Regions from separate parts of the Exiguobacterium sp. E4787 genome, predicted to be linked through region 2. Evidence: predicted binding sites of a transcription regulator. Region 2 holds the regulator's gene; each other region holds the start of a gene.
What was found. Region 2 encodes Rex, which represses fermentation and respiration genes when NADH is low (regulators of the CRP and FNR family bind a similar motif). Its sites were predicted from a motif close to TTGTGAAATATTTCACAA; they were not measured.

Region 1 (7,512 bases), on a different contig from region 2:
GTGTTGACGTAGAGCTCGGCGAGCCAATCGAGCGTCCGGTCGAAGTCAGCATATACCTTGTCGTACGTGAGCACGTCTTCGGTGTTCATCTCCCAAACCGGAGCGATTTGGTCACCGCTCTTCTCATCGCGGCCTCCGTTCATGCTGTAAAGCAGTGCTTTCGCCATGTTGGCGCGGGCTCCGAAGAATTGCATCTGTTTCCCGATTTTCATCGGTGACACACAGCAGGCGATGCCATAATCGTCGCCGAACTCTGGAAGCATGAGGTCGTCGTTCTCATATTGGATAGCGGACGTCTCAATCGACATCTTCGCACAATATTGTTTGAAGCCTTCTGGCAATTTCGTCGACCAAAGCACCGTCAAGTTCGGTTCTGGTGCTGGTCCGAGGTTCGAAAGTGAATGCAAGAAGCGGAACGAGCTCTTCGTCACGTTCGAGCGTCCGTCTTCGCTCATCCCACCGATTGACTCGGTCACCCATGTTGGGTCACCTGAGAACAATTCGTTATAGTCTGGTGTGCGTAAGAATTTGACGATCCGGAGCTTCATAATGAAGTGGTCGACGATTTCTTGGACATCCGACTCGGTCAAACGACCCGCTTCGATGTCACGCTCTGCGTATACATCAAGGAATGTCGAGACACGTCCGAGTGACATGGCGGCACCGTTCTGTTCTTTGACGGCTGCGAGATAAGCGAGGTAAACCCATTGATATGCCTCTTGTGTATTTTCCGCCGGCCGGCCGAGATCAAACCCGTACGCCGCACCGAGCTGTTTCAACTCTTGGAGGGCCCGGAGCTGTTCAGACATTTCTTCCCGTGTCCGAATGTCAGACTCTGATAAGAAACCGCCACGGTTCGCCAAGTCTTTTTTACGTGCGGCAATCAAGAAGTCTAACCCGTACAAGGCAACGCGACGGTAGTCGCCGATAATCCGTCCACGGCCATAGGCATCAGGAAGTCCTGTGATAATCCCTGACTTCCGTGCTGCTCGCATCTCAGGTGTATACGCATCGAAGACACCTTGGTTATGCGTTTTGCGGATTTCCGAATAAATCTTTGTGATTTCAGGATTCGGCTCGAAGCCATACGATTCAAGTGCAGCGTCGACCATCCGGATGCCGCCGTTCGGATGAATCGAACGTTTGAACGGCTCGTCCGTTTGAACGCCGACCACTTTCTCCAGCTCTTTGTTTAAGTATCCTGGTCCGTGCGAGACGATTGTCGATGGGTTGTTTTGATCGACTGCCCAAACACCACCGCGTTCGCGCTCTTCTTTCGTCAATTCCATCACTTGTGCCCAAAGACGATTCGTCGCTTCGGTCGGTCCGACGAGGAAACGGTCGTCTCCTGTGTACTCATGTCGGTTCAAACGGATAAACTCACCGACGTTCACTTCATTCGTCCACTGCCCAGGTACAAATCCTGACCAGGCTGATTTAATTTCGGTTGCCATTGTGGGTCACTCCTCATAGTTGAGATAACTGCGTGCTTTCTATAAGTTGAGTGTACGTGAAAACGTGAACATTATGTTTTACATCCTTGTGAAAGTTGTAACAATCTCATGAACGTTGGCGTGAAGCCATTTTTGTAAGCGCTTTAAATTCTGTTATAACGTATTTCTCATTAACTATGAAACAGATAAATCACGTCACGACGCGATTCAAGTCGATTCTGTATCATCTGAATTCGGATGTGACGATTTGTACAGTTTTTAGTGTGATGTATATCACGACTCAGGGATAGAACTTGAATTTTTGCCTTACATCGGACACAATGAAGGCAGAACATTGTAGAAGAGGAAGGGGTTCTTCCCATGACGTACGAATTATTGACAGCTGATCACGACTTGAAAGCCGGTGACCGCATCTCCCTTAAAGTAGAAGCGAACGGTGAACAACGTGATGGATTTATCACAGAATTTGAAGACGCAGGTTTTTGGATTCGGTTTGACGACGACATCGAAAACGAGGATTTTATCGATTACCGCGATAACTTGCTCGCTGCGCTCATCTCGCGCCCGATTGACGTGGCAGCGACATATCCAGAGCTCGCCTCATACGAACGGTTGACGAAAGAATTGCAGTATCGTGTCTATCAAGGCTTCACCGTTGAAGGCGTTGAGGCGTCGGCTGACCAAATCGATGTGCATATCAAACTCATCGAGGACGGACAGACGTTCACACAGACACTTCGCTCTTCATTCGACCAAGACACGGAACATGTTCGCTATATTTAAAACAGGGAGCACTTATGCTTCCTTTGTTTTTGCCCCACGATAAGGAGAAATGATATGAACTTTACAAAACCATTTATTAACGAAGCCTGGGATCGCCTTGGCTTCACTGAACCAATGCCGGTCCAAGCAGAAGCGTTCCCGCTTCTGTTGGACGGTAAAGACGTCACGATTGAAGCGCCGACAGGTACCGGGAAGACGCTTGCTTATTTGTTACCCGCCATTGAAAAAATCGACGCATCGAACGACCGAATTCAAGTCGTCATCGTCGCGCCGACGCGTGAGCTCGTCATGCAGATTCAAACAGTCGCGCAACGATTTACCGAGAAAGGTGATGTCCGCATAGCTTCATTTATTGGCGGTGTCGAATTGAAACGTCAAATCGATCGCTTAAAGAAAAAGCCGCATTTGATCGTCGGGACACCAGGCCGACTCGTCGAACTGATCGACAAGAAAAAATTGAAGCTTCATGAGACGCACACGATCGTCCTCGATGAAGCCGACCAAATCATCGACAGCGGATTGACAGAAGCCGCCGAACGCATCATCAAGCACACGGCGCACGAACATCAAATCGCCCTCGTATCGGCAACGCTCACAGACACGCTTCAAGCATGGGCGGCCCCGTTCTTAAAGGAGCCGGCACACGTGAAAATCGAACGAGCCGTGAGCAGTCAAGTGACGTACGGCTACATGTTGACGACACGCCGCTACAAGCCGGAATTGCTTCGTCGTTTGTCACACGTCAACGGTGTCAAAGCGCTCGCTTTCATCAACAACCGCTCATTCTTGCCACCACTCAGAGGCGAACTCGATAAAATGAAAGTGAACTACCGGATGCTCGACAGCCTAAAAGGGAAACGTGAACGTGTCGAAACGCTTCGCGAATTCCGTAAAGGCGACTATCCGCTCCTCATCACGACAGGTCTCGCGGCCCGTGGTCTCGACATCGAAGAAGTGACGCACGTCGTCCACTTCGATTTGCCAGAATCGATTGACGACTTCATTCACCGCTCGGGCCGGACGGCACGCGGGAATGCGGCCGGGACCGTGCTCTCGCTCGTGACGGATGAAGACTTGACGCACTTGAAATCGTTCGCCCGCCAACTCGGCGTCGAATTGAAAGAACTCGAGATTTATCGTGGCGACGTCATCGAGAAACGGATCGAGGATAAACCGCCGGTCGTGAAGCGTCCTGCGAACAAACGAGGACCGCGCCGATGAAAAAAGAGCGGAAAGTAATTCCATTCCCTTTGCTTGTAGAAGAGTCCGAATTGCTGGCCGAGCTGAAAAAGTTGTATGAGCAAGCCGCTCTCGCGCGCAGCACACATTGGACGAACTATATTCAAGAGATCGCCTCGGAAGGCACATGGCAGTTGAAAGACGCCGAGCTATTCCGCGACCTGTTCATCGACTGGGCCGTCTTCTTCGAGACGGACGAGGACGGGATGACACCGCACGGCCGCTACTTGGCAGATCAAAAAGCCGACATGTCCCCTGCCTTGTATCACGCGCTCCGTGGCTTGGCGGTCCCGCGTTGCTCGGTGTTTGAAGTGACCGAGGAAGGACTGCGCGACTGGGAGACGAAAGAGACGTATCGCGTCAATCTCCCGGAAAAACGTGAGGTCGGTGACATCATGCTCGGCAAGCTGCTCGATATCCGAGGCAGCTGGCGTTTCGGGTCGGCGTTCCTCGCTCTTCCGGCGAAAATGGCCGGTAACGTATCGGACCTGTATATCGACTTCACCGATGAGGTCGGTCCGGGTGCGTTCCTCGATCAGTTCCCAGAGTTCTGCGCGGAACTAATTGACATGTTGCTCGATTTAGAAGACGGGGTCATCGTCCCGAAACCATCAAAATAACCGAGAGGCGGTCGCCTCTCGGTTATTTGTTATTGTAGATAATATTTCGTGTTGGACACCAACGCTTTCGCCGCATCGTTCGTCGCCTTCACGACAGCGCTCGAGATGGCTTTTCCATCTTGATAGACGTCAATGACGGCCCCTTCTTTCGTCGGGCGAATATGATACAGTTGGTTATCGACATACCAAGTCGTGCCGACCGAACCATCGATGACTTGTCGCGTCGATTGCTTTCCAGTCTTCAAGTCGACAACGAATTCGGTCCCATCTTCCTGCAAGACGATTAATTGATCCTCATAGACGGTTGCGCCCCACATATCCCCTTCAGCTTTTAACTCGACGACACGCTTCTCTTCGGTGTCATAGGCATACACGCCTGGACGTTCCGTCTCGTTCGTGTACGTCTGACCATCTTCGGTTATCGTTTCGTATGTCCCAAGACGTACCGGGAGGAAACGATTATCGGCTGCGATGGTCATCCGGTTCTCATCGTAAAACCTGGATGTTCCGACAACACTAGAAATAAAGCCGTCTTCTATTGAGATTTCTTCAAGGGTGATTTCAACCGCCCCTTCATCAAACACGGCGATTTTTGTTGCTGCTTGTCTATCATAACCGTCACTATAAATCAAATGAACACGACCATCTTGAACGAATATGCCGTGCCAGTTCCCTTCCATGACTTCCACTGCACCGCTAACATTTGACGGGAACGTCGTCGTGGCAATGTCGTTGCCTTCGGTTCGGAAAAGAATGATTTCATCGTTTCCTTTTTGTCCGATGCCGACATACTCCTCTTTCGTGCGTAACGATTGGGTGAAACTAAGGTTTGTCATTTGACGATAGAACTTTCGCATCGTAGGATTGACCCGTTCGCGTTGTTTAAGCGCTTCTTCGACGTAATTTAAATGGGTCGTCACTTCACTACCAGACCGGGTGATTTCAAACCGTTCCTGGACCTCATCCTCGGTTTCATAAAAGGCTTGTATTTTTTGATTTTCCCATACACTTTCATTCGTTTTGACATCGAGCACCCACTCCGCCGTTGATGCTTTCGAATCAATGGCGAACGTACCGAGCCCGATGATGACGACCGCACCGAGCGCGGCCACATTCCACATTCGTTTCATCTGCTCACCTCACACACTTAATTTCTTCGTCAACTGACGATGGCCAATCCAAACGACCCCAATAAACCAAATCACTAAAATAAGAGTGAAGACGGCCAGCGTCTCTTCCATGAACAGATAGTTCTCAATGATAAAGAACCCAATCATCGGCACAACTACGACAACCCCAATCATCAATAAGGCGAGGAACGGCGCCCACACCGTCCGTTGCCACAGGCTCCGTTCAATCAACACAAATTCGAAGATGAATAAGACGGCGATGGCAATTAATACTTGATGGACAAAGAAGTTGAACAGTGACGCCGGGAACATGACCGAGAGCGCCCCATCGTAGCCGATGGCCTGTTCGAAGGAGCCACTCATCGGAATCATTTGCGAGTCCAACCAACTCGAAAACGCTATGTACTGGAGTTTGAGCGCAATCCACTGGACGGAGAACAAGCCAAGGATCATCAACGTCATCGTCACTAGCTTCGCACTGAAGACGAGCATCCGTTGTTGCGGCATGAGCAATAGGCGCATCATGAACGTCCCACGGCCTTGGAAGTCACGGTACCAAATCCAAAAACTGAAGAATACCATCGCCGTGACAGCCACCCCAATCGACAAGATGAACGGTGTGCCACCAAGATAATTCCCGAACGTCAAAGTGTAATCCGGCGTTCCAGCACGACGCATTTCTTCATACATATTCGTTTCGCTCCATAGGAAGACGCCGAGCCAGGCGAACTGGGTGACGACGAGTAAGGTGATTAAGATGAGATACGGTTTCGTCAACCGCTCGACTTCCCATCCGAGTAGTTTCAACAAATTCATGCGCCATACTCCTCTCTCATGACATCGACAATAGACTTCCCATGAATGAAGCGGACGTCCTCGACGTCGAACTCACGAACGATCCGGCCGCTGTTCAACATGACGGCCTTGTCGACCAAGTATTCGATATCTTCAATCTCGTGCGTCGTAATCAAGACGCCGCGGTCTTCCATAATGTCACTCGAGAACAACTCGACAATTTGTTCTTTCGAGAACACGTCGATGCCCGAGAACGGTTCGTCGAGCAATAGATAGTCCGGATCTTGGGCAATCCCGAGCGCCAAATTCACTTTAGCGAGCGTCCCTTTCGACAGCTCATTCAACTTGTCCTCTGGGAACAGCTTGAACTCGTCGACGAGACGGGCGAACAATTTCGGGTCGAACTTTGGATAAAAGTCTCGCATGAACGCCTCGCACTGCTCAATCGTGAAGTGAATCGGGAATGTCGAGTGGTCCGGTACGAACGCAACGCGATTCAAATCAATCGGTTTGCCGTCGACGAGCACCGTTCCCTTGTCGAACGGCGTCAGTCCCATGATGCCTTTTAAAATCGTCGATTTCCCAGTACCGTTCAATCCGATCAAACACGTGATTTCCCCTTTTTGGGCCGTAAACGACACGTCTTCGATGACTTGTTTTTTGCGGTAACGTTTCTTAACTCCCAGTACTTCGATCATCGAGATTCCCCTCTCCGTATTGTCGTTTGATTTTATCGACAAGCTCATCCATCGTGACGTCAAGTTCTTGAATCGATTCGACGAAGACAGCGACCGCCTCATCGACAAGTTCCGTGCGGATGCGTTTCAAGACATGTTCATCGGTCGTCACGCGGCTCGGACGGTTCCGTTCGGTCGTAATCAATTGTTGTTCCTCCATTTCCTTGAACGCCTTTTGGACGGTGTTCGGATTGATTTTCAGTTCGGTCGCGAGCTCGCGTCGCGACGGCATCTCTTCGCCCGCCTGCAGTTCGCCAAGCGCCATCTTCTTTTTGAAGTAATCGACGACTTGAATGTAAACCGGGGCTCTCGTGTTGAATTGTATGATCATGTTGTCACCTCTCTAAGTGTATGATGCGACTAATACACTACCCAACTGTATTATCACCATAGTACACTAACGGAGTCAACAGTTTTTTCCAAAACAAAAACGCATCCCCTATAAATGGATGCGTCAACTAGATGGAACGATTCGATCGGCCTGGGCTTGCGGGTTGATCGTTTTGATGTAATGCGCTTCTCCCGGCCAATACCGGCGTTCGTACTTAGCAAGTCGCTCCGATAAGTCGCCGATATACGTATCACGATTCAAGACCCGTTCATACCGGACATCCCGCGGACAGTCGAGATAGACGATGTAGTCAAAATAAGTGCGCCACTCGTCCCGCAATAAGAATATCCCTTCGATTAAGACAAGTGCGTTCGGATCAATCTCGATTGTTCGCATGTTGACCGCGTCCTGGTCTCGCTCATA
Region 2 (7,512 bases):
TCCCGTGTCGAGGTTTTTCGCATGGACCGTCTTCGCTTCCGTATCGATGTTCAACACGTCGTGCTTCATGCGCATTGTCGCGCCGAGTTCTTCGAGTTCGGTCGGTGACGCGTAAAAGAGCTCTTCCGCACGTTTGACGACACCGCCGACGTGGAGGGCGATCCCACATGAGAGGAAGCTGACGTTGTCGTTCCGCTCATACACCGTGATGTCGAGATTGTCGTGCTTGGCGAGTAATCCTTTGACTGCTGCTGTTCCTGCGTGTGTACATCCGATGACTGCGATTTTCATATGGTTGTCTCTCCTTTGAGTGTTAGGTAAGTTAGTGTTTGTGATAAATATCACATTTACTTTCTGAACTTAGTGTACTATTTCACAAGAAGGTTTGACAATCCCTTTGCTCACTTTTTCACGTAATTATGTCTAAAGTTTGAACGGCTGGTGTGACAACAAAAAAACCGCTCCGCAACCGGAACGGTTCATTCATGAATGGGTCGTGCGTCTTGCTTTAAACCAGTGGTAAGTGACGACGCCGATATAGGTGAGGAGGCCGATCACGTACAGACTGAAGCCAATAAAAATCCACCCCAGCGCGTCCCAACCACGGACGCAGACGAGTCCGATGATACACGATACGTATCCCGCGAGGAGCAACATCAACGAGAAGACGAGGCTTCGCCTGAATCGCGATTTCAAAAAGTTCAGTCCGGCAATCAGCAACATTGTCGTCAACACGCCGATGATGATGAGTTCATCCCCGTAGTACTCCCAAGCCATCGCTTCTCCCCCTGACTGATGTTTAAGTAGTTTTATCGTATCACGTGGGTCCAGTGTTTATCTTGTTGTTAAAAACATTTATTTCCAATCATAAAAAAAGCATCGTCCCATTAAAGAACGATGCTTACTTCTCATTCATTTGTTTCATCAAATCGACTTGCTCTTTCACCATCGCCTCTTTCTCACGTCGGAGCACGCCCCGGTACGTGATGCGTGAAATCGATAAACTGATCTCATACAAGAAAAAGAGAGGCAGTGACACCATGAGGTGCGACGTCAAATCCGGCGGCGTGATGAAGGCCGCGATGACGAATAAGGCGAAGTAGGCGTACTTCCTGATTTTTGAGAGGAAGTACGGTGTCACGACACCGATGCGCGTCAAGAACATCGTCACGACCGGCAACTGGAACAACAGTCCGAATGGAATGGTCAGTTGCAGCAAGAACGTGAAGTAGTTCGACGCCCCGATGATTTGCGTCAGCCCAAGGTCTTGCCCGAGGTCCGTCGAGATATCGAGGACGAGCGGGAACAACCAATAGTAGGCGAACGCGAGACCGATCAAGAACAAGATGAAGATGATCGGGATATACGCGAGCGTCGCTTTCCGCTCATTCGGGTGCAGACCAGGTGCGACGAACGCCCACAGTTGATACAGTAGAAACGGACCGGACGCGACGAGCCCGATGACGAGCGCCAAGTTCAAGTAAATCATGAGCGGGTCCGCGACCCCAAAGGCGTTCAGTTCGAGCCCTCGTTCGACGAGGTCCGCCTGCAGATAGGCGAGCACGTATTTGACACTCGGCAAAGCGATCAAAAAGAAGGCAAAGACGACAAATGCCGACAGCATCAGTCGTCTCCGCAGCTCTGTCAAGTGATCGGACAGCGCCCGCTCTTGATCAGGTTGATGATTCATGATTACTGCTCTTTCTTCTCAAGTTCTTTCTTATCTTTCTCGTCATGTTCGTTCATCATGCCGTTTGTGGCATTTTTGAACTCACGGAGCGTTTGTCCGGCGGCGCGTCCGAATTCAGGCAATTTCTTCGGCCCGAAGATGATGAGCGCGACGATGGCGATAATGAAGATACTCGCTCCCCCAGGAATACCGACGACGAGCAACGATGATAGTAATTCCATTATTGATGGACCCCCTCAGCAGATGGATAGTGTTGCATAAAGTAAATGAGCGACTGGAGTTCGATCGACAAGTCGATATGATGGACGCGGACCGTGTCCGGCACAGTAAGCCTGGCCGGTGTGAAGTTCAAGATGCCTTTGATGCCGAAGCGGACCAAGTCATCCGCGACAGGCTGCGCATAGGTAGACGGCACCGTTAAGATGGCGACATCAATCTTGTTTTGTTTCATGATCTGTTCCATCTCATCCACGTGATGAATCGGGACACCGGACATCGTCGTGCCGACTTTTGTCTCGTCTGCGTCGAACCCGACGACGATATGTGTGTTATTGTTTTTAAGGAAGTTGTAGTTGACGAAAGCTGTCCCAAGATGACCAACCCCGACTAAGGCGACGTTCGTAATCTCGTCCTGATTCAGTGTCTTACGGAAAAAGTCTAACAGATACTGTACGTTATAGCCATATCCCTTTTTCCCGAGCGCACCGAAGTACGAGAAATCGCGACGAATCGTGGCCGAATCGACCTTGACCGCCTCGCTCAGTTCAGCAGAAGAGACACGCTGTTTTCCTGATGAATGTAGGCTTTGGATAAACCGATAGTATAGTGGCAACCGTTTGGCTGTCGCTTGCGGAATCTTTGGTTCGTTTTGACTCAACGGAAAGAGCCTCCTTTTTACGACGCGTTTCAAACGAATCTAATTTCATACACCTTGATTGTAAACGAATTCACATGACCACTCAATGAATATACCTGAAAAGGGGAAGAAATAAAGTATACTAAATAGAGAGAAAGGGGTTTTTTCACTTGATCCTACTGCAAGTCAATAACTTATCGAAATCATTCGGCGTCGAGCCGATTTTAGAGAACGTCAAACTCGAGATTCAAGAAGGCGAACGCGTCGCGCTCGTCGGCCGTAACGGTGCCGGCAAGTCGACACTGCTCAAAGTCATCGCCGGGGAATACAACTACGACTCGGGCGATATCATGAAGCCGAAAGACGTCACCATCGGCTACCTGGCCCAAGATTCAGGGTTAGAGTCGAACGAGACGATGTGGAACGAAATGTTGACTGTCTTCACCGATTTAATCGAACAAGAAAAGACGCTGCGCCGCATGGAGCAAGACATGGGTTCCGAGCGCATCTTGAACGACCCGGCCGCCTATGAGCGCCTCTTGTCGTCTTACGATGAAGAACAGCATACGTTTAAAGACCGTGGCGGCTATCAATATGAGGCGACGATCCGCTCTGTCCTTCACGGGATGCGGTTCTATCCGGACGACTTCGAACGCCGCATCGATACGCTCTCCGGCGGACAACGGACACGCCTCGCCCTCGCGAAGATGCTGCTCCAGAGTCCAGACCTGCTCATCTTGGATGAGCCGACGAACCACTTGGACATCGAGACGCTCGGTTGGCTCGAGAAGTATTTGAGCGGCTATAAAGGCGCCGTCCTCATCGTCTCCCACGACCGCTACTTCCTCGACCGCGTCGTCTCGGTCGTCTATGAGTTGTCGCGCCACCGGAGCCGTCGCTTCGTCGGCAACTACACGAAGTACCTTGAACAGAAGGCTGCCATTTACGAGCAAGAGAAGAAACAGTTCGAGTCGCAACAAGAAGAGATTGCCAAGATGCAGGATTTCATTCAGCGTAACATCGCCCGGGCGACAACGACGAAGCGGGCCCAGAGTGTCCGTAAACGGCTCGAGAAAGTCGACCGGATGGAAGCGCCGGACGGTGATGAGCGCAGCGCCGTCCTCTCGTTCTCAATCAAACGTCAAAGCGGGAACGACGTATTGAGCGGCAGCGACCTCGCCATCGGCTATGAAGAACCGATCGCCCAAAATCTCCGCTTCCAATTGCAGCGCGGCGAATCGGTCGCCCTCGTCGGCCCGAACGGAGTCGGCAAATCAACGCTCCTGAAAGTGTTGACGAAACAACAGCCGCCCCTTACCGGTGACATCCGCTACGGCACCGGCGTCGAGATTGGCTACTACGACCAGGAGCAACAGAACTTGTCGGACGCCAACCGTGTCATCGACGAGATTTGGAACGACTGGCCGCTCATGCGCGAACAAGAAGTGCGGAGTCTGCTTGGACAGTTCCTGTTCAGCGGTGACGATGTCATGAAACGTGTCCATGAACTGTCGGGTGGTGAACGGGCCCGCTTGACGCTCGCGAAACTAAAGCTCGAGCAACCGAACTTGCTCATCTTGGATGAGCCGACGAACCACTTGGACCTCGATTCGAAGATGATTCTCGAGAACGCCCTCGTCGACTATCCGGGCACAATTCTGTTCGTGTCGCACGACCGCTACTTCATCGATCGGCTCGCGACGCGCGTCTTAGAGATCACGCCGAACGGCATCGACGAGTATCTCGGCGATTATTCATATTACGTCGAGAAGAAAGAAGAACTCGAAGACCTGGCCCGACTCGCCCGCGAAGAGACGAAACAAGTCATCGTCAAGAAGCAGCGCGCCGACAAGGAACAGCAACGTGAGGAACGCCGGATGAAACAACGGATCGAGGAAATCGAGCTCACCATCGAACAACACGAGGCCCGTCTCGAGGAAATCGAGCAGCTCTTGTGTGAACCGGACGTCTTCAACGACTTCGCTCGGGCGCAGGAACTGTCGACCGAGTCCGATGCGACGAAAGAATCGATCACGGCACTGTATGCAGAATGGGAGGAGCTCCATTCATGATGCGATTCCGTGCGATGCGAATCGAATGGATGCATGCTTTCCTGACCGGTCTCGCCTATATCGTGCCGACGGGGACGGAATTCGTATCCGAACTGATTCGTGGGGAGCCGACGGTCGTCCCGTCGTTCCTGTTTTATTTCTTGCCGGTCGTCATCGGCTTCATCATCCAGACGTGGAGCGGGATTGTGATCAGCTTGTTGAGCGGCCTGCTCATGAGCACGCTGTTCATCCGCCTCGTCGTCTGGCCGGTCGATGTGACCGTGCACAGCTTTTACACCCCAGGCTCAGTGTGGGGACACTTCTATCAGTCAACGCTCCTCATGTGGCTGCTCGCCCTGCTCGTCTTCATCGTGAGTTGGGTGAATATGTGGCACAAACAGAACAAACATCATCCGGACGTATAAAAAAGGGAAGCCGTCTCCAAGTTGGAGACCGGCTTCCCTTTTAACAGTTAGAAATAACGTAGCGGTTGGAACCCGCGGGTATGGAAGTCGAGCTTGAGCCCGTCTTCCGTGATAAAGAACACGTACTCGTTCGTATCGACGTCACGGACGAACACTTTATAGAACGTGAGCGCCTCCTCACGGTTCGTCACATACTTCGCCTCATGCGTCGAGATGACTTGCGCGAACAGTTGCTCTTCGTCAAACTCGTTGACGATATCCTCGAACTTGGCCGCTTCCTCTTCGGTCGCTTCCCGGCCCGGGCCAATCTCATAATACGCGTCGCTCGCTTTCGGTTGGACGCCGAGATTGCGGTCGACGACGATGACACTCTCGATGTCCTGATCGTCTAGGCTCTTATAACCGTACAACGTCTCGACGAGCGTGTTCTCACCTGTGACCCGGCCGATGCCTTCGATTGATTCCGCTCCCGTGAGCGACCGGACGCGTGTCGCTTCCGGTACGATTTCTTCTTGATAAGCGATATTATAAGCGCGGATAATCTCTCGTACTTGCAAAAACGTCGCGACGACGAGCAGTACGACCAGACCTCCAATGATGATGCGTTTCGTCATGTCTCTATTTCCCCCTAGACTGTCATGCTCTCTTCTAAGGATAACCCAGGAACCGCATTCATCGCCAGTGTATCGCGCTTTCCGCGCACATACGCGTGGTGTGCCGCCACCCCAATCATACCGGCGTTGTCTCCGCATAGATCAAGTGGTGGGATGACGAGGCGGATGCCTTCGCGGTCCGTCGCTTCTTGAAGCGCAGCACGGAGTCCACGATTGGCCGCAACGCCACCTGCGACGAGAAGTTGTTTCGCGCCTTTTTCGTTTACGGCACGAATCGCTTTCTCGACGAGCACTTCGACAACGCTCGCTTGGAAACTGGCCGCCAAGTTTTCTGGGATGACCGTCTCCCCACGCTGTTCGGCGTTATGGACGGCATTGATGACTGACGACTTGAGCCCGCTGAAACTGAAGTCAAAACTTCCTGCTTCGAGCCGGACCCGTGGGAACTTATACGTGTCTTCCCCGTTAGCCGCGAGACGGTCGATGGCCGGGCCACCCGGGTAAGGCAGGCTGAGCGTCCGTGCGACTTTGTCGTACGCTTCTCCGGCCGCATCGTCACGCGTCTCACCGATGACTTCAAACACACCGTGCTCGGGCATATAGACGAGCTCCGTATGTCCTCCTGAAACGACGAGACAGACGAGTGGGAACTCCATCTCTTCAACGAGTTCGTTCGCGTAAATATGTCCGGCGATATGGTGGACGCCGATGAGCGGTTTACTATGGGCGAATGCGAGTGCCTTAGCCGCACTGATGCCGACGAGCAGCGCCCCGACGAGACCTGGTCCTTGCGTGACCGCGACGGCGTCGACGTCTTGCATCGTCACGCCGGCTTCACTGAGGGCGTCGTCGATGACGTACGTGATTCGTTCGACGTGGTGGCGCGAGGCGACCTCGGGCACGACCCCACCGAACCGTTTATGACTTTCAATCTGCGACGAGACGACGTTCGATAAAAGTGTCTTGCCGTCACGCACTAGCGCGACTGACGTCTCATCACAGCTCGACTCAATCGCGAGAATGAGCGATGTGTTCATTCTGTTTCACTTCCTAACTTCGCCCAGTAGATATAGGCGTCTTCATTATTGTCTTGATAATACCGTTTCCGGCGACCGGCGTTTTCGAAACCGAACTGTTCATACAGCTTTTGGGCACCGATATTCGAGACGCGCACTTCGAGCGTGAGCGCCGCCAGTGACTTCGAGCGAGCAAATTCAACGAGTTGCGTCAATAGCAGATTGCCGATGCCTTGCCCGCGATATTCCGGTAGGACGGCAATGTTCGTAATATGTCCTTCGTCCACGATTTGCCAGACGCCGACGAATCCGACGACGCGACGTTCATGGACGGCGACAAAATAGACGGCCTGCTCATTCTTGAGCATCTCGTTCATGAACGCTTCTTTCGTCCATGGGATGGCGAAGGACGCTTCTTCGACTTTGGTCACTTCCTCGACGTCGAGCCAATTCATACGGCGAATTTTAATGTCAGCCATTGTTTTGTCCCTCGAGCCATTTCGCTTCCGCTTCAGCGAGGCGGAGATACTCAGGTTCAAACGCATGGACATCGTCCGTCACGTCACCTAAGGCGACGAGATCGCTCGCACGTCCATAGCTGTGAGCAGCCGGGGCTTCTGTATAGTCGTAAGACGCGAGCGCGTCACGGAACGGCTCGACGTCACCGACGACGACAAACGGTCCTGTCATATTAGCTTCAAGCCAAGTTACGACAGAGGCGTGACAATCCGGTGAGACGGCCTCGTTCTGTTGATAGTGGCCGATATAGGCATTGCCACGGCGGGCGTCGATGAGTGAGACGACCGGGAGCTCCGTGTTCGGCGCCGCCGCCATGAGACGGAGTGCCGAAACCCCGACGA
Region 3 (7,512 bases), on a different contig from region 2:
ATGCCGCACTGCATACCGCAGTAACAACAATGGGTCGTAATCAGTTTCTCACCAGGTTTGATTAAGTTCTGTACTTCTGGCGACGTTAAAAAGTCACTCATCGTCTTCCCCTCCATAGAACGTTTCCGCTCTTCGTTTTGAAAATCCACTGACGTGATAGCCGTTAATCGTTTGAAGCGGATAATGCATCCCGTCACTTCCTGGCCGTCCGAGCGCCGAATCGAGCCGGGCCCGACGACGACAGGCGTGACAGAGGTCTTGGACCGTATGTGCCGCATCGACTTTTACGAGTTGGTCCGACCCTTCGAGCAATTGTTTCACTTGCTCGATTTCTTCAAGCGTCCCGGTCGGTTCTCCGCATTTAACGCACAGGTGTCTCATCTTTTGCCTCATCTTTCGTCTCCTTCGGCCGGCCGAACCCTGGCATCGACATGCCGGTATTCGTATCGACCGGGTGCGTCGACAACTGTCCATTCATCAAGTTCAACTGCATCTTCACACGCATCGAACGTCGACACGGTTGGCAGTAATCCGACAGCTGGGTCCCGTCACTGAGTCCGAGCTGAATCGTCTGTGCTTGTAAAATCGCTTGGACGTCCTCGACTTGATTGTCCGTTGCATAGCGTGTGCCACAACCAGCGCAGACACGCGTCTCATCCGCTTCGACTTCCCGGTAGTTCATCGGTACGCTGGCTGCCATCGGTCGGACCGGCAAGTGGAACAGTTTACCGAACGGGAAGTAGCATAAAAAGATGATGACGGTCAATTGATGGAACAAGGCGAGTTCATGATGGACGAAGCCGCCGAAGAATACGTACGACACGGTCAACAAGAGACCTGATACGGTGACGATGAGCAACATGAGGAGCGGTAAAATATCAAATTCGAATCGCTGGGTCACTTTCACGTCCTGGTCGTTAATCCGGCGATAGAGTGCCATGAGCACGCCGACGAGCAACATGAGCGCGGTGATGTTCAAGCCGTTATAGACGAGCTCGGCGAACAACCCGTGCGCGGCCATTTTGATGGTCGGGATGTTGAAGACGACGATTTGATACGTCTCGATATCAATCAAATCAAAGCGCATCCATTGGAACGTCAAGCCGAACGTGATGGCGAACGACCCGAGGCATCCCCAGGCGATCAACATATGTTGGGTCCAGCGGTACCAGCCACGTTCCCAGATGAACTTCTGTAAGACGATGTTATTGACAGTTGTCGTGGCGACGGCTTTACTGGCCCGTTTCTTTCCTGCCTTCATTTGTTTAAGGCTCCGCTTCAATACTTGCGAAGTGGCCGGCCGTGCAAAGAATAACGTCAAACGAACGACCATCCCAATCATGCAAATGACGGCGGCGATATAGTAGCCGAACAACGCCATGTCCACGTGCTCAAATCCTGCCGACGCGACCCACGTCGAGAGCACCAAGGCGGTGAATCCTACGAACGACCACTTTGCAGCGGTCGAATAAAAATAACGATCGGACATATGTGTTCCTCCTTCTCTTTCCGAGCGACTTCATAGTTTCATCATAAAGATGACATCTCGACTTAACTGTTACTTTTTTCACAGATAAGCGATTCGAGACGTGACAGAATAATGAACGAAGGAGGCGTTCCCTTATGAAATCATCATTCAAAATCATGTTATTTCTCGCCATCGCAGCCATGCTTGTCGTCTTTTCCATCGGGTTTGTCTTCGCTAACCGGGCGACGACCGAGCCAGACGTCGAAGGATATGTGATTGAAGTGAATGAGTTTGACCGCACCGCTCTCGTCATCAGTGGTATCACTGCAGAAGAGGCCACGCTCTCTCCTGACACTCTTTTCGCGCAAAGTGAACCGGAAGACGTAAGTTGGTTCAAGTTTCAAGTGAAAGCCACGTTCGAACAAATCGCTGTCGGGGACCACGTCCACATTTGGAAAAAGACCGGCCCAAGTATCTTAAATACTCCGAACCGGTCTTATGTGAAAAAAGTCGACGTGATTGACTAATATTGACGTTTGCCATAACGTTCACTCAGCCATAGGACTAAAAACGCCAAACCAACCAACCATCCGCTCCAGACGAGTGCCTGGGTCATATCACCGTTGATTGTCGCCATATAAATCGCAGTAGCGAGTGTCATCGTCTCGCCCGGAATGTTCCCGGCAATCATCATCGTGATCCCGAACTCGCCGATTGACCGTGCGAAACCGAGGACGAAGCCGCTCGTCAACGCGGGTAGCAGCAGTGGAATCGTCACGTAAGTGAACAGTTGACGCTCTGACCCGCCGAGCACGCGTCCGGCCTCATACCATTCTGCATCGAGTTGTTTGAGCCCGAGACGAATTGTTTGGTAGATGAGCGGAAACGCGGCCAAGGCGGACGCGATGACGTTCGCCTGTTTGGTGAACAAGATGGTGACGGGCAAGAACCCACCGATCCCGTTGTTCCCAAGGACAATCAAAGCGTATAGCCCGATGACTGTCGGCGGCAAGATAAGCGGCAGTAAAAACACTGTCTCCAGCAGCCGCTTTCCTTTAAATTGACGGTGATGCATGAAATAGGCCGCTCCGAAGGCAAGGACGAAGGCGCTCACCGTCGCCATCATCCCGACTTCGAATGTGAGTTGAAGTGGAGATTGCGTCATTTGGAAAATCCTTTCGCCAAAAAGTGAGCTTGAATCTCATCATCAAACAAACGCGCATAGATATCGCGGACGTATGGATCATGCGTTAAGCGAACTGCCGGATACGAAATCGCACCCGTCGCTTCAAACGGGACCGACTGAATCGACTCGATGGCCGTCGTGAGTTCCGTTTTATAAACGAATCCCGCATTGGCGTCACCTTGTTCGATGAGCGTCAGCACTTGTCTCACGTTTTGGGCGAACATGACTCGCGGCTCCACTTCCTCCCACACATCTTCCCCTTCGAGCGCCACTTTTGCGTAACGACCGGCCGGGACATTGATCGGATCACCGATGACGATGCGAGCACATGTATTTAAGTCGTCCCACGTCTCCGCGCACGGTTTCCCTTTCGGTGTTACGAGCCACAATTCGTTATGCAAGAACATATCCCGCTCTAGAATCGGGATTTGTAATCGGTCGACATCGTCAACGCTCGCGGCTAAAAAGATATCTGCCGGAGACCCGTGATTGATTTGTGCTCGCAAAGCGCCGCTCCCGTTCGTCACGACCCGAACATCAATCCCCTCGAATTCCGCTTCAAGTTGTCGCTCGATCTCTTCCAAAGCCGGTCCTAAGCTCGCCGCTGCTAGGATGGTCACGGTGTCCTCCGAATCTGAACTCGACCAGACTTGACTTAGTAATAAGGCGACTGCCATCCCTATGATGACTCCACTCACCCGTTTCATGATTGATCACTCCTTTGCTTCTCTTTTATCGTAGCGATTGCTTCGCCTCCCATCTGTATCAAACGTCACAAAAATACACCCCTACGTCAGTAGAGGTGTGCCCTTATTAAGCGAACGTGCGCGCCCGCGGGAATAAAATGTTGTTCTCGAGATGAATATGTTCGAACGTATCCGATTCGAGCGCTTCTAACCGTTGATAGACAAGACGATACGTCCCACACGCACCTTCAGGCGGCGTATAGTCGTTCGTGATGTGCCGAAGCTCTTTCAAGATGTCACCCGCTGCTGCATGTTCTGACTCGAGCGAAGCCAAAATGTCATCAAGCTCCCGTCTCGTTTCAGCTGTCGGTGCCGTCTCATGACGAAGCAACGTCGGGAAGTCTTCCGTCTCTTCTTTGACGATATGTTGTTCAAGTTCCACTTTCAATTGATTGAACAATTGGTGAATGCGACCGAGGTGCGGATGATTTTGTCCGTGAACCCGGAACACTTTTGTCACATATGGTGTGAGCTGAGGCAATTCGTCCGTCAAAAACTGGTGATGCTTATAAATGATGTGCTCAATCAATTCCGAAGAAGAAGCGGCATCCCAATCGATGCTCTTCTCGTTCATCTCTTGCTTGCGTTGATAGAGCGCATTGACTTCTTCTAAAATATCTTCTGTCGACCGTTTCGATTTGTCAGTCGCTTCAGCGAGTGGTCGGTTGCCACCACAACAAAAATCGATTCGGTTCCGTTTGAAGATGTCTGCTGCTTGCGGGCATTGTTTGACGATTTCAGATACGTGCGTATCGCCCGTGAATGTCTGTGTCATCTGTCATAACCTCCATATTCGTTTTGACATGTTTAGCGTAGCAAGAGTTTGACGACAAAAATGTGAAATACGTCACATTTAGGTGAACGGGATTGCCTCGTTCCAAATTTGGACACAAAACAGCCCCTCATTTTGTGAGGGGCGTCGATTAATGGGAAGGCGTTTCAAACTGCTCTGCCTCTGTCGATCCGGCCAGTGCCGTCGTCGACGACTGGCCTCCAGAAATGACGAGTGACACTTCATCAAAGTACCCGGTCCCAACTTCGCGCTGGTGACGTGTCGCCGTATAGCCATGCTGCTCCGCCGAGAATTCAGCTTGCTGCAACTCGGAATAGGCAGCCATCCCGCGGGCTTTGTATCCGCGTGCGAGTTCGAACATTCCGAAGTTGAGCGAGTGGAAGCCAGCGAGCGTGACGAATTGGAACTTGTACCCCATCGCACCGATCTCTTGTTGGAATGTTGCGATTTCCTCGTCCGACAGCTTCTTCTTCCAGTTGAACGAAGGTGAGCAGTTGTAAGCAAGCAGTTTGCCCGGATATTTCGCGTGAATCGCATTTGCGAATTGGCGTGCCTCGTCCAAATCGGGCTCGGACGTCTCGCACCAGACGAGGTCAGCGTACGGTGCGTAGGCAAGACCACGCGCGATTGCCTGCTCGATGCCTGCCTCGGTGCGGTAAAACCCTTCCGGTGTCCGGTCACCGACGATGAACGGATGGTCGATTGGGTCGATGTCGCTCGTAATCAAATTCGCCGCGTGAGCATCCGTCCGGGCGACGATAATCGTCGACACCCCCATGACGTCTGCCGCGAGCCGAGCGGCAATCAAGTTTTTCACGGCCGTCTGTGTCGGTAGCAACACTTTCCCGCCGAGATGTCCGCACTTCTTCTCTGACGACAATTGATCCTCAAGATGGACACCGGCCGCCCCCGCCTCAATCATCGCCTTCGTCAGTTCGAACACGTTGAGCACACCGCCGAAACCGGCCTCCATGTCAGCGACAATCGGGGCGAACCAATGCGTATCGCCTTTTCCTTCCGCCGTTTGGATTTGGTCGGCGCGTTGAAGCGCCTGATTGATCCGTTTGACGACGCTCGGCACCGAATTGGCCGGATACAGGCTTTGATCCGGATACATATGTCCCGACAAGTTCGCGTCGGCGGCAACTTGCCAACCGCTCAAATAGATGGCCTCAAGACCAGCCTTTACTTGCTGGATAGCCTGGTTCCCCGTTAACGCCCCGAGCGCGTGGACGTAGTCCCGCTCGTGGAGTAACTCCCATAACCGTTCCGCTCCTTTTGTCGCGAGCGTATGTTCAATTAACACCGACCCCCGAAGTCGCATCACGTCTACCACTCCGTATGGACGTTCGACCCCAATAAATCGTTCCGACTGTATCATTTCCTCAACTTGTGCGCGTTGTTCGTTCATACCCATTCCTCCTGTATTATATTAATTTTAGATTTAATCATTTGTTATATAACAAGTGGTGCATGATTAATCCAAGTATGCGCAGCACTCAAGCGCCGACTTGAAGGATGAGTGTTCCATGCCGCAGCAGCGACAGACGTTCTCTTCATCACGTTCTTCCGGTTTGCGGAACACGACGACTTCTTCGACTGGCTCTCTCATGATTTGGAGCGATCCGTCGGCCCGGTCTAGGACGAGGCGCATCAAATCGTTCCCGTAGACGAACGCCGTGTTCGCGAGCGTCGCTGTCGATTCCCCTGAGATGATTCGACGGACGACCCAACGTTCAATTAACTGTTCGCTTTCGATTTTTTTCGTTGTCATAATGATGCTCCTCCTTTTAAGTTCGGTTCTAATGTCACTTGTTGTAAAAACTGTCGACGGCGCCGGTGCAAAATCGGTTCCGTATATCCATTCGGCGATTCGCCGCCTTCGAATACTAAATCTCGCGCCGCTTGATAGGCGATCGAACGCTCCACGTCAGGCGTCATCGGGCGATAGTACGGGTCCGACGCGTTTTGCGCGTCGACGACACCGGCCATCCGGACGAGCGTCGCTTCCACTTGCTCTCGACTACAGACGCCATGATACAACCAGTTGGCCACGTGCTGACTCGAGATGCGGAGCGTCGCCCGGTCTTCCATTAAGCCGACATGATGAATATCGGGCACTTTCGAGCAGCCGACACCTTGTTCGACCCAACGGACGACATACCCGAGTAAGCCTTGCAAGTTATTCTCGAGCTCCTCGTTCACGTCTTCGTCCGTGTAGTCTCGCGTGGCGAGTGGGATTTCAAGCAACCGACTCCGTTCCATCACATGATCGAACGAACGAGCGGCCACTTCACGTTGGACGTCAAAGGCGTCGACTTGATGGTAATGGAGTGCATGAAGCGTGGCGGCCGTCGGTGATGGGACCCAGGCCGTCGTCGCCCCGGACCGGACATGGTTGATTTTTTCGCGCATCATCTCGCCCATACGGTCCGGCATGGCCCACATTCCTTTCCCGATTTGTCCGCTTCGATGGAATCCGGCGTCGAGTCCGCACCGGACGTTCGACCGCTCATACGCGTCGAGCCAAGCCGAGGCTTTCATCTCACCTTTTCGGCGCATCGGTCCGAGCGTGAGCGAGGAGTGAATCTCATCCCCGGTCCGGTCGAGGAAGCCTGTATTGATAAAGACGATGCGCTCTTTCACTCGTTCAATGCAGTTCTTTAGATTGAGCGACGTCCGACGCTCCTCGTCCATCACACCAACTTTAATCGTGTGACGCGGCAGCTCGAGCACGTCTTCAATCGCGTCGAACAAATCGTTCGTGAAGGCGACTTCTTTCGAGCCATGCATTTTCGGTTTGACGATATAGATCGAACGTTCGCGAGAATTGTGTCTAGCGTCGAGATGACGGCTCGAGATGAGCGCTGTGAAAATCCCGTCCAGGATGCCTTCCGGCACTTCACGCCCTGCCTCATCAAGCATCAAATCCGTCGTCATCAAGTGTCCGACGTTGCGAATGAACAAGAGTGACCGTCCCGGTAGCGTGACTTCACGTCCTTCCGGTCCGATATAATGCCGGTCCGGGTTCAATTTCCGTGTGAGTCGTCTCCCGCCTTTCATGAATGTCGCCTCGAGTGTTCCGTCCATGAGACCGAGCCAGTTCGAGTAGAGCTGGACTTTCTCTTCGGCGCACACGGCCGCGACCGAGTCCTCACAGTCGATGATGGCCGATAACGCTGATTCGAGCTCGATATCGACAAGTCCCGCTCGATCTGTTTTTCCGATTGGATGGTTCCGGTCAAACTTCAGCTCGACGTGAATCCCGTTGTGGACGAGCAGGAGCTTCTTCGGATCACTTGCCTCCCCGACATAGCCG

Region 1: the regulator Rex is predicted to act here: its motif matches at 1,541-1,558, upstream of pflB (formate C-acetyltransferase).
Region 3: the regulator Rex is predicted to act here: its motif matches at 4,236-4,253, upstream of ric (iron-sulfur cluster repair di-iron protein).

What each region holds. Positions count from the first base shown of each region.
Region 1 is NZ_JACSLY010000004.1:126,569-134,080, reverse strand. It holds gene pflB (formate C-acetyltransferase) at 1-1,454, opposite strand, end outside; gene KNP80_RS06705 (hypothetical protein) at 1,815-2,237, shown strand; gene KNP80_RS06700 (DEAD/DEAH box helicase) at 2,292-3,458, shown strand; gene KNP80_RS06695 (hypothetical protein) at 3,455-4,096, shown strand; gene KNP80_RS06690 (hypothetical protein) at 4,126-5,226, opposite strand; gene KNP80_RS06685 (hypothetical protein) at 5,236-6,042, opposite strand; gene KNP80_RS06680 (ABC transporter ATP-binding protein) at 6,039-6,719, opposite strand; gene KNP80_RS06675 (GntR family transcriptional regulator) at 6,697-7,089, opposite strand; gene KNP80_RS06670 (kinase) at 7,213-7,512, opposite strand, start outside.
Region 2 is NZ_JACSLY010000021.1:5,409-12,920, reverse strand. It holds gene KNP80_RS15280 (FAD-dependent oxidoreductase) at 1-291, opposite strand, end outside; gene KNP80_RS15275 (hypothetical protein) at 484-777, opposite strand; gene tatC (twin-arginine translocase subunit TatC) at 902-1,690, opposite strand; gene KNP80_RS15265 (twin-arginine translocase TatA/TatE family subunit) at 1,693-1,911, opposite strand; gene KNP80_RS15260 (redox-sensing transcriptional repressor Rex) at 1,911-2,567, opposite strand; gene KNP80_RS15255 (ABC-F family ATP-binding cassette domain-containing protein) at 2,717-4,618, shown strand; gene KNP80_RS15250 (hypothetical protein) at 4,615-5,022, shown strand; gene KNP80_RS15245 (hypothetical protein) at 5,070-5,636, opposite strand; gene tsaD (tRNA (adenosine(37)-N6)-threonylcarbamoyltransferase complex transferase subunit TsaD) at 5,651-6,673, opposite strand; gene rimI (ribosomal protein S18-alanine N-acetyltransferase) at 6,670-7,131, opposite strand; gene tsaB (tRNA (adenosine(37)-N6)-threonylcarbamoyltransferase complex dimerization subunit type 1 TsaB) at 7,124-7,512, opposite strand, start outside.
Region 3 is NZ_JACSLY010000006.1:74,072-81,583, forward strand. It holds gene KNP80_RS08495 (molybdopterin oxidoreductase family protein) at 1-101, opposite strand, end outside; gene KNP80_RS08500 (hypothetical protein) at 94-381, opposite strand; gene KNP80_RS08505 (MFS transporter) at 362-1,489, opposite strand; gene KNP80_RS08510 (DUF3221 domain-containing protein) at 1,624-1,995, shown strand; gene modB (molybdate ABC transporter permease subunit) at 1,992-2,633, opposite strand; gene modA (molybdate ABC transporter substrate-binding protein) at 2,630-3,361, opposite strand; gene ric (iron-sulfur cluster repair di-iron protein) at 3,468-4,175, opposite strand; gene aceA (isocitrate lyase) at 4,324-5,604, opposite strand; gene KNP80_RS08535 (hypothetical protein) at 5,671-5,967, opposite strand; gene KNP80_RS08540 (malate synthase G) at 5,964-7,512, opposite strand, start outside.